2 regions of the Psychrobacillus sp. PGGUH221 genome follow, and region 2 is predicted to be linked to the other one. Evidence: riboswitches for the same ligand, from Rfam matches in the RefSeq annotation. Region 2 holds a riboswitch; the other holds the start of a gene.

Region 1 (5,034 bases), on a different contig from region 2:
CCCGAAAAAGATAATCTTCCTTGGTTTGTTATGGATCATACACCTTCGAATTTATTGATACCTGAAACGGAAGGGGTAGATTTTCATGTTTCAGGTCATACGCATAGAGGACAAATGTGGCCAAATCATCTTATTACGAGAAAGGTATTTGAGCTAGATTATGGGTATAAACAAAAAGGAAGCTTGCATGCGATTGTATCATCCGGTTTTGGATTTTGGGGTCCGCCTATTCGCTTAGGTAGTCAATCGGAATTATGGGCAGTAAACATTAAGCTAGAGGACGTGAACAAATAATGGAAGCATGGATTTCGGACTGGCTTAGTCAGTACGGTTATTTTGGTGTATTTTTCTTAATATTAATTGAAAATATCTTCCCTCCAATCCCATCAGAGGTGATTTTAACGCTCGGTGGGTTTATGACTACAACAACAACAATGACAAAGCTTGGAATTATTATTGCATCTACTTCAGGGTCCGTTGTTGGAGCAGCTCTTTTATATTGGATTGGCTCACTTTTAGACGTAGAACGTTTAGAGAAGATTGTACAGAAGTACGGAAAAATTTTAAGACTGACTATTAAAGACATTCATAAAGCAGATGCATGGTTTGATAAATATGGTGTTTGGGCAGTCTTTTTCGGTAGACTCGTGCCACTTGTTAGAAGTTTAATATCCATTCCAGCAGGGATGTCTAATATGAAGTTTGGCTTATTCCTCTGGTTTACGACATTAGGAACTTTGATATGGAACACAGTGTTAGTATCAATAGGAGCAGCAGTCGGAGAGAATTGGGATGAAATAGTAGGGTATATGGATATCTACTCGAACATAGTGTATATTATCTTAGCGATAGTAGGTATTGCATTTCTTGTTTGGTATTTTAAAAAACGTGACTAAGGAGATCTTATGGAATTTCTAGAATTATTAAAAGCGATTATATTAGGGTTTGTTGAGGGTATGACAGAGTTTGCTCCTGTTTCTTCTACAGGGCATATGATTATTGTTGATGATATGTGGTTGAAAACGGAAGAATTTTTAGGTCAGTATTCTGCGAATACATTTAAAATTGTCGTTCAGCTTGGTTCTATTTTAGCTGTAGTGGTTGTTATGTGGAAACGATTATTTAGTTTAGTAGGATTATATAAGATAGAAAGCGAAAATTCGAGCAAGCGTTTTAATTTACTACATGTAATCGTTGGTATAATTCCTGCAGGAGTATTAGGAGTATTATTAGAAGATTTTATTGATGAAAATTTATTTGGCGTAGAAACAGTTATATACAGTCTAGTTGCAGGTTCTATTTTTATGATTATTGCGGATAAATTTGGTCCGAAAAAACCGTCTATCAATAGCTTGGATCAAATTACGTATGCTAAGGCATTTAAAGTGGGATTAGTACAATGTCTGTCTTTATGGCCAGGATTCTCTCGCTCAGGTGCAACTATTTCCGGTGGGGTATTGTTTGGGATGGATCATAAAACAGCAGCAGATTTTACATTCATCATGGCTGTTCCAATTATGGCAGGGGCTAGTCTAGTGTCTGTGGTAAAAAACTGGGAAGAGATTAATATGGGGGATATGGGCTTTTATGCAGCAGGCTTTATCAGTGCATTTGTATTTGCGCTAATTTCCATCAAATTTTTCTTAAAACTAATTTCTCGTATCAAATTAATGCCATTTGCAATCTATCGTTTAGTGATAGCAGCAATTTTAGCAGTTATCGTATTTATGTAATAAAAGGGCAGACATTTTGAATTGTCTGCCCTTTTATTATGACTAAAGAAAGACACGTACTTTATTCCTATGTACAAGTTTAAACACAATATGATAGGGTATATAAGTGAATATAACACAACATATAGTATTTGAACGATAATTAGGTACCTTTATGGTTTAAAAGGGAATTCGGTGAAATGCCGAAGCTGTCCCCGCAACTGTAAGTGTGGACGACTGTTGAAATAGCCACTGCGAGAAATCGTGGGAAGGTCGACAGGAGGGTGAAGCATGAGCCAGTAGACCTGCCTTTTCATCGGTGAAGCAACACTTTCTTCGGGGGTTGAGAGGTGGGGGCGAAGGACTCTATCTCAATTAATTTTTAGATGTCTTGTTGTTTCCTACTTTTTTAATGTGAGCGATGACTCAGCCGAAGAGGCTTGGGACATCGCTTTTTTGTGTCCTTAAGCAACTATCACTCCAGCAGAACCCATAATCAAAACAAGGAGGAAATAAAATGACATCAATTACCTTTACAGAAAAACAGGAGGTACTCCACCATTTAGTAAAAGAATTCGGAGAAGACAATATGGCACCACTCATTAAATCACATGAAAGATGGATGAAGAAGAATCCGGAGGGTAACACCTCTGCTTGGTCTAAGTCGATGTCTTTGGAAGCATTAAGTTTTTTAGATGAGCAAGAAACGTATTGGACTTTTGTTGCGGCGCGCATTCATTTGGCACATGTATATGAACAAGTCGCTAGTCAAAGAAAAACAACATCTAATAATGTTTACAGTAAATTTGCTAGCAATGTACAACTTCAAGCTGCTAATGGAATTTACGACATTAGTTTGACGGAAGCCTATTCGTTTGATGAATTACAACAGTTAGCAGAAATAATTGTTCCAGAGAGAGATTTTTTATTTACATATATTGGTGTTAAAACTTTACTTGATCGTTATGTCGCAAGGGACTTTGATAAATCAATTGTTGAACTTCCACAAGAACGTTGGCTAATCATTGCAATGACGCTAATGAAAGAAGAAAAAGAAAATAGAATTGGCAAAATAAAAGAAGCATATTGGGCAATGAGTAACCTTTATATGACTGTAGCAACACCAACACTTTCAAATGCTGGAAAGCCACATGGACAGTTATCTAGCTGTTTTATTGATACGGTTGATGACAGTCTTCAAGGGATATACGACAGTAACACAGACGTAGCGACCCTTTCTAAATTCGGTGGCGGAATCGGAGTATATATGGGGAAAGTGCGAAGTCGAGGATCGTCTATTCGAGGTTTTATAGGCGCATCTAGTGGTGTACTTCCATGGATCAAGCAATTAAACAATACGGCAGTTAGTGTGGATCAGCTTGGTCAGCGTCAAGGTGCGATTGCTGTTTACTTAGATGTTTGGCATAAAGACATTTTTACATTTTTAGATTTACGCTTGAACAATGGAGATGAGCGTCTTCGTGCACACGATATCTTTACAGGGGTATGCTTACCGGATTTATTTATGGAGAAAGTAGACGCACGAGAAGAGTGGCACCTATTTGACCCGCATGAAGTACGACAATTAAAAGGCTATTCCCTAGAGGATTTCTACGATGAGAAACGTGGCGAAGGTTCTTTCCGAGAAAAATACGAGGAATGTGTGAATGATTATCGATTATCACGCGAAACTGTTCCAGCAATAGACTTGATAAAACGTATTATGCGTTCCCAGTTGGAAACAGGAGTACCATTTATGTTTTACCGAGATGAAGTAAATCGTAGTAACCCAAACAAGCATGAAGGAATGGTTTATAGTAGTAATCTATGTACAGAAATTTTTCAAAATCAAAGTGCTACCTCTTTTGAATCCATTCAATTAGAAGACGATGTGATTGTGACAAAACGTAAAGCGGGGGATTTTGTAGTTTGTAATTTATCTTCTATTAATCTAGGACGAGCGGTTCCAGAAAATGTATTGGAGCGTTTGATAAAGATCCAAGTGCGTATGCTCGATAATGTAATTGATTTAAATATGATTCCGGTACCTCAAGCGCAACGTACAAATGCTCGTTATCGAGGAATTGGCCTTGGTACATTTGGGTGGCATCATTTGCTTGCTCTAAATAGTATCCGCTGGGAGTCAGATGAAGCAGTTGAATTTGCTGATAAACTTTATGAAAAGGTTGCTTTCTTAACGATTCAAGCTTCTGCCGAATTGGCGAAAGAGAAAGGCGCTTATCCTTTATTCGAAGGGTCAGATTGGCAAACTGGAGCCTATTTTGAAAAACGACAATACGAGGGACAAGAATGGAATGAACTGCGTAAGGAAGTCGCTGAAAATGGAATCCGAAACGGCTATTTAATGGCGGTTGCACCTAACTCGTCTACTTCCATTTTAGCAGGAAGCACGGCGAGCATAGATCCTATCTTTCAAAAGTTTTACTCCGAAGAGAAGAAAGATTACAAAATTCCAGTTACTGTACCAGATTTAAATTCAGAGACTACGTGGTTTTATAAATCAGCTTACTTTATTGATCAACACTGGACTTTAAAACAAAATGCTGCACGTCAACGCCATATTGACCAAGGTGTTTCGTTAAATTTATATGTTCAAAACACAATAAAAGCAAAAGAATTACTTGATTTACACTTAGATGCGTGGAATAGCGGGCTGAAAACAACTTATTACGTTCGATCAACTTCTGTAGAACTAGTCGATTGTGATTCTTGTTCAAGCTAAGGAGGAAAAGCTAATATGCAGTTAGAAAAAAGAAAATTAATGGATAAAGAAGCGCCAAACCGTTCTACTAGTATCGTGAACGGCCAAAGTTCCAATATATTAAATTGGGACGATGTACGATTTAATTGGGCATATCCAAAATATAAAAAAATGCTCGGTAATTTTTGGACCCCTTTTGAAATTAATATGAGCAATGATATTAAGCAATTTTCGGGGCTAACAGATAATGAGCGAGAAGCATTCTTGAAAATAATTGGTTTGCTTGCCCTTTTAGACAGTGTGCAAACAGACTTTGCAGGAAAAGTAGCAGACTTTTTGACTGATTCTAGCTTGAATGCATTAATGATTATTCTAGCACAGCAGGAAGTGATTCATAATCATTCGTATTCATATGTGCTTTCTAGCTTAGTTTCCAAAGATGAGCAAAACCGTGTATTTGATTTCTGGCGCACAGAGCCTGTTTTGCAAAAGCGAAATAACTTCGTTTTAAAAGGGTATGAAGAATTCGCAGAGCAGCCGGATGTGGATAACTTACTACGCTCTGTTGTATATGATGTCATATTAGAGGGGTTGTTTTTC
Region 2 (5,034 bases):
ACTTGATTTTGCAGGGTACGATGTTGCACGCGAATATTATATTAATGACGCTGGTAATCAAATTCATAACTTGGCAGTGTCCATTGAAGTTCGTTATTTTGAAACATTAGGACTAGAAAGAGAAATGCCAGAAGACGGCTATCGTGGACAAGATATTATCGATATTGCAGCAGAACTTGTGAAAGAGCATGGCGATAAATTTGTCTCTATGTCAGATGAAGAGCGCTATAAAGCGTTCCGTGCGCATGGATTAAAAGTAGAGCTTGCTAAATTACAAAAGGATTTAGCTGATTTCCGAGTTGGATTTGATAACTGGTACTCAGAAACTTCTTTATATGAAACAGGAAAAATTGACGTTGCCTTAGATAAATTAAAAGCAAACGGACATATTTTTGAGGAAGAAGGAGCTACATGGTTCCGCTCTACTACTTTTGGAGATGACAAAGACCGTGTATTAATTAAAAGTGATGGCTCTTTCACGTATTTATTACCGGATATTGCATACCATGAGGACAAATTAGTTCGTGGGTTCGACCAACTGATCAATATTTGGGGAGCAGACCACCATGGTTATATCCCACGTATGAAAGCGGCAATCGAGGCACTAGGATACGAACGTGAAAAACTGGAAGTATCAGTTATTCAAATGGTTCAGCTGTATAAAGACGGCGAAAAAATGAAAATGAGTAAGCGTACAGGGAAGGCAGTTACAATGCGCGAGCTTGTAGAAGAAGTTGGACTGGATGCGGTTCGTTATTTCTTCGGTATGCGTTCTGGTGATTCTCATATGGATTTCGATCTTGATTTAGCTGTTTCCCAGTCGAATGAAAACCCAGTATATTATGCACAATATGCGCATGCACGTATTTGCTCTATTCTACGCTCAGCTGAAACACAAGAGATGAAAGCGTCGACCGATTCACTTGAGTTATTACAAAGTGAAAAAGAATTAGACTTATTGAAAAAAATAGGTGACTTCCCACAAGTAGTAGCGGACGCTGCAAAACTTCGTGCACCTCACCGAGTGGCAACATATATTCAAGAGCTAGCTGCAACATTCCATAGCTTCTACAATGCCGATAAAGTATTGGACGCAGAAAACATGGCATTATCAGAAGCTCGACTTGCTTTAGTGACATCTGCTCGTCAAACAATCTCAAACGCTCTACGTTTAATTGGCGTAGCTGCTCCTGAAAAAATGTAATAATGAACACTTCATTCTAGGTGTTATAACAATTGGATAAAACAAAAATGACGATGAATCAAAAAGGATTCATTGTCATTTTTATATTGTTCTTGTTTTGGACTGACTTCAATAAAATTGCAGACGTAATTTTTGCAAGGCTCATAACAGTGCTTAATCTCGTATTATTTAAAGAGTATGTAGGAAAGCTCGGATCTAAATAGTTTACAATCGCTTTTAATTGATAGTTTCCCACTTCGGGAAGCGGATTATTAATAGCATTTCCAGGAATGAGGGGACCATCTTTTAATATAATTGATCCGATTTGGTGATTATCTCCTAAACAGGCATCCACACTAAAAATAATTGGTTCATTGAACTGGCTATTAATTTCTTTTAATACAGCTTCTAAATTTAGTGCGTGAACGGGCTCTTCGATTGTTCCGAATACATGATATGGAAAGTTTTTTTCTTTTAGCATCGTTCCAACAAAGGGACCGAAAGAATCCCCAGTCGATCGATCTGACCCAATACATAAAAAGACAATATCAATGGTGCCAGTCTCACATAATGTACTAAGCAGATAAGACATCTCATTCATATCTTCTTCTGTCGAAGAATTTAATGAATAACTGTAATACAACTTCTTAGTTTGTGTATGCACTCTTCTTTTTTTCTTAAAAGGAAACAACCCGTTGCGCCCCCTTGAAAATAATAGATTTTTTATTAGAGTATCATGAAAACGTTTTCACTGAAAGTTTTGTATAACAACTCGAATTTAATTTTGGAACCGTTAATTTCCGTTCCAGGCGGACGCTTTCCGCCGGCATGGCTTCAGCCGCTTCCCTCGCTCCGCTCAGTCCAGGGTCTTCAGCTCATGCTATTCCGGCTGGAGTCGCCGCCTTCCAAACCAATAAAATGGACAAAAAAACAAAATAAAAATCGATATCAATTAACCTACTGCCTTTTTTCTTCAGTGGGGCATTCGGTAGCTTGCAATTGAATAAGATAGCATCTATTCACTAATTATCCAAAAAGGTATTAACCAGTTTTCAAAAGTTAAAGGAGAGCGACGAACAGACTGCAGCAACAATATTACCGAAAAAAGAAGGGTTGATCTTGACGACAGTCACGGCCAACCCTTCAAAATAATCCTGCGGTAACTTTGAAGCCAAAGTCTGTCCAAAGCAATCCGAAAACAATTGTAACCAGTTTTTGCTTTTTAAAGGGCTCGCTTGCGCTTTTCTAATATATTTTAAATGAATCGGTTGAATAAAGTCGATAATCGGTTGAATACAACTAATATCAGTCGAATACTATGAAAACTTCTGTCGACAATAAAATGTTTTAAGGTATAATGAAATCGATGCATCAAGAATATTTTGAACATAAAGGTGCTTGCTAGTTTACTAGTAAGTTAAAAGGGAAGCTGGTGCAAGTCCAGCGCGGTCCCGCCACTGTAAGTGATTGTACATGATCACAAGTCAGAAAACCTGCCTTTATGCGTTTACACTTTACTACCTACGAGGATAGGTTATGTGTAAGTCCGCTTGGCATGTTTTAACCTAGCAGATTTATACCTATTCTATCTCTCGTTCATGGAACGAGAGATTTTTATTTGCACAAAAATGGAGGAATTACAGATGAAGAAGTTATGGCAATTATGGATGACATCCGCACTTGCAGTATTATTGTTAGTTGGATGTTCTCAAGAAGAAGCAAAACCTGTTGAAGACAAGGACACTACTCAAGAGGAAGCGACAATAGAAGAAACAGAATTCCCGATTACGATGACCGATGCGGTTGGCAATGAGATAACGTTGGAAGAGGCACCAAAAACAATCGTTTCGATGTTGCCAAGTAATACAGAGATTTTATTTGCGCTTGGACTTAATGAAGAAATTATTGGAGTAAATGACTACGATAACTACCCTGAGGAAGCGCTTGAAAAAGAGAAAATCGGCGGTATGGAATTCAACGTAGAAAAAATTGTATCCATGAATCCAGAAATCGTGTTTGCACATGAGTCAATGTTGGGAGCTGGCGATGCAGGTTTACAACAAATCCGTGATGCTGGTGTAAAAGTGTTTGTCGTAAAAAATGCGGCTGATTTTAATGAAACATATACAACTATCGAACAAATTGGTCGTGCTACAGGAAAATTACCAGAGGCACAAAAAATTGTGGAAGATATGAAAGCAAAAGTAGAAGAAGTAAAAGCAAAAGTGGCGAATGTAGAAACAAAGAAAACTGTGTTCGTTGAAACTTCTGATGTTCCGGAAATTTATACACCTGGTAAAGGGACATTTATGCAAGAAATTTTAGATATGGTAAATGCGGAGAATATTGCGGCTGATCAAGAGGGCTGGTTTATGATAGCTCCAGAGGAAATTGTAAACCGTAATCCAGATGTGATTATCGTAATGTATAGCTACGTAGAAGGAATTGTAGATAGTGTGAAGGCACGTGATGGTTTTGATACGATTAATGCTGTTAAAAATGATGCAGTAGTACAGGTTGATGAAAACTTAACTAGTCGAACAGGCCCACGTCTTGCAGAAGGATTAGAAGAAGTAGCGAAAGCAATCTATCCGGAGGCTTTTAGTGAGTAAATCCATGATCGGCTACACCTTGTCTATTATTGCTCTTTTAGTGGCGATATGGCTAGGTGTATCGGTCGGATCCGTAAAGGTACCGATCAGCACATTATGGGATAGGGGAGCAGATGAAATTGCGACCAATATCGTTTGGAAAATTCGCTTGCCGCGGGTTGTTCTTGCAGGGTTAGTTGGTGCATCACTAGCCATTGCAGGAGCCGCGTTTCAAGGTTTATTAAAAAACCCGCTTGCCGACCCTTATACGTTAGGAGTGTCGTCCGGTGCCTCAGTAGGCGCTGTGGCTACGCTCTTTTTCGGTATTTCGGTACCATTTCTAGGAATTTATACGTTACCCATTTTCAGTATGATAGGTGCATTAGTTACGATGCTTCTTGTCATTACATTTGCCAAATTAGTCGATCGTGCGATGAAAATGGAGACGATTATTTTAACTGGAATCATTTTTAGTTCTTTTTTAGGCTCGGTTATATCATTAATGATTGCGTTAACAGGAGAAGAGCTTAGGCAAATCATCGGCTGGCTGCTTGGTAGTGTATCGATGCGAGGCTGGAGCTATGTACAGATGGCATTACCTTTTATCGTCATAGGTTCGATTTTATTAGCTTTAAACAGAAGAGAATTAAATGCACTGTTATTTGGTGAAGAACGTGCAAAGCATCTTGGAGTTAATGTAAAAAGAAGAAAAATGATGATCTTGATAGGCGGGTCTATGTTGACGGGAACAGCAGTAGCAGTATCTGGAACAATTGGTTTTGTTGGGCTTGTTGTTCCACATATGACGAGACTTTTATTTGGATCGGATCATCGACATGTATTACCTCTTAGCTTCATCAATGGAGCATCCTTACTCATTATCTGCGACTTAGTTTCTCGTACAATAATTTCACCAACCGAGCTACCAATTGGAGTAATCACTGCATTTATTGGTGCACCAGTGTTCGCATTTATTTTCTTTAGACAGCGAAAAAAAGGAGGCGTTTAACATGTTGAAGGTAGGAAACTTGTCAGGTGGTTACGACCATAAATTAATCGTTAAGGACGTCTCCTTTGAAGTTGGAAAGGGTGAAATGCTTGGAATACTTGGTCCCAATGGAAGTGGGAAATCTACTTTGCTGAAGGTGATGAGTGGGATTTTACCAATGAGTTCTGGGGACGTATTAATAGAGGGGAAATCACTGCAATCGTACTCATCTAAAGAGCTAGCTAAAAAAATGGCAGTTTTGCCACAATTAC

Evidence for each region. A riboswitch is a leader RNA that binds a small molecule or an ion and turns the genes downstream of it on or off. The one in region 2 is predicted to bind cobalamin.
Region 1: another riboswitch for cobalamin. It lies ahead of PGC35_RS05310 (ribonucleoside-diphosphate reductase subunit alpha); the one in region 2 lies ahead of PGC35_RS03095 (ABC transporter substrate-binding protein).

The regions. Positions count from the first base shown of each region.
Region 1 is NZ_JAQMHQ010000002.1:266,691-271,724, reverse strand. Features, by position in the region: gene PGC35_RS05325 (metallophosphoesterase) at 1-294, shown strand, start outside; gene PGC35_RS05320 (DedA family protein) at 294-896, shown strand; gene PGC35_RS05315 (undecaprenyl-diphosphate phosphatase) at 906-1,733, shown strand; cobalamin riboswitch at 1,861-2,039, shown strand; partial or broken gene PGC35_RS05310 (ribonucleoside-diphosphate reductase subunit alpha) at 2,212-4,455, shown strand; gene PGC35_RS05305 (ribonucleotide-diphosphate reductase subunit beta) at 4,471-5,034, shown strand, end outside.
Region 2 is NZ_JAQMHQ010000001.1:673,680-678,713, reverse strand. Features, by position in the region: gene argS (arginine--tRNA ligase) at 1-1,204, shown strand, start outside; gene yyaC (spore protease YyaC) at 1,263-1,874, opposite strand; cobalamin riboswitch at 2,559-2,698, shown strand; gene PGC35_RS03095 (ABC transporter substrate-binding protein) at 2,827-3,795, shown strand; gene PGC35_RS03090 (FecCD family ABC transporter permease) at 3,800-4,783, shown strand; gene PGC35_RS03085 (adenosylcobinamide amidohydrolase) at 4,785-5,034, shown strand, end outside.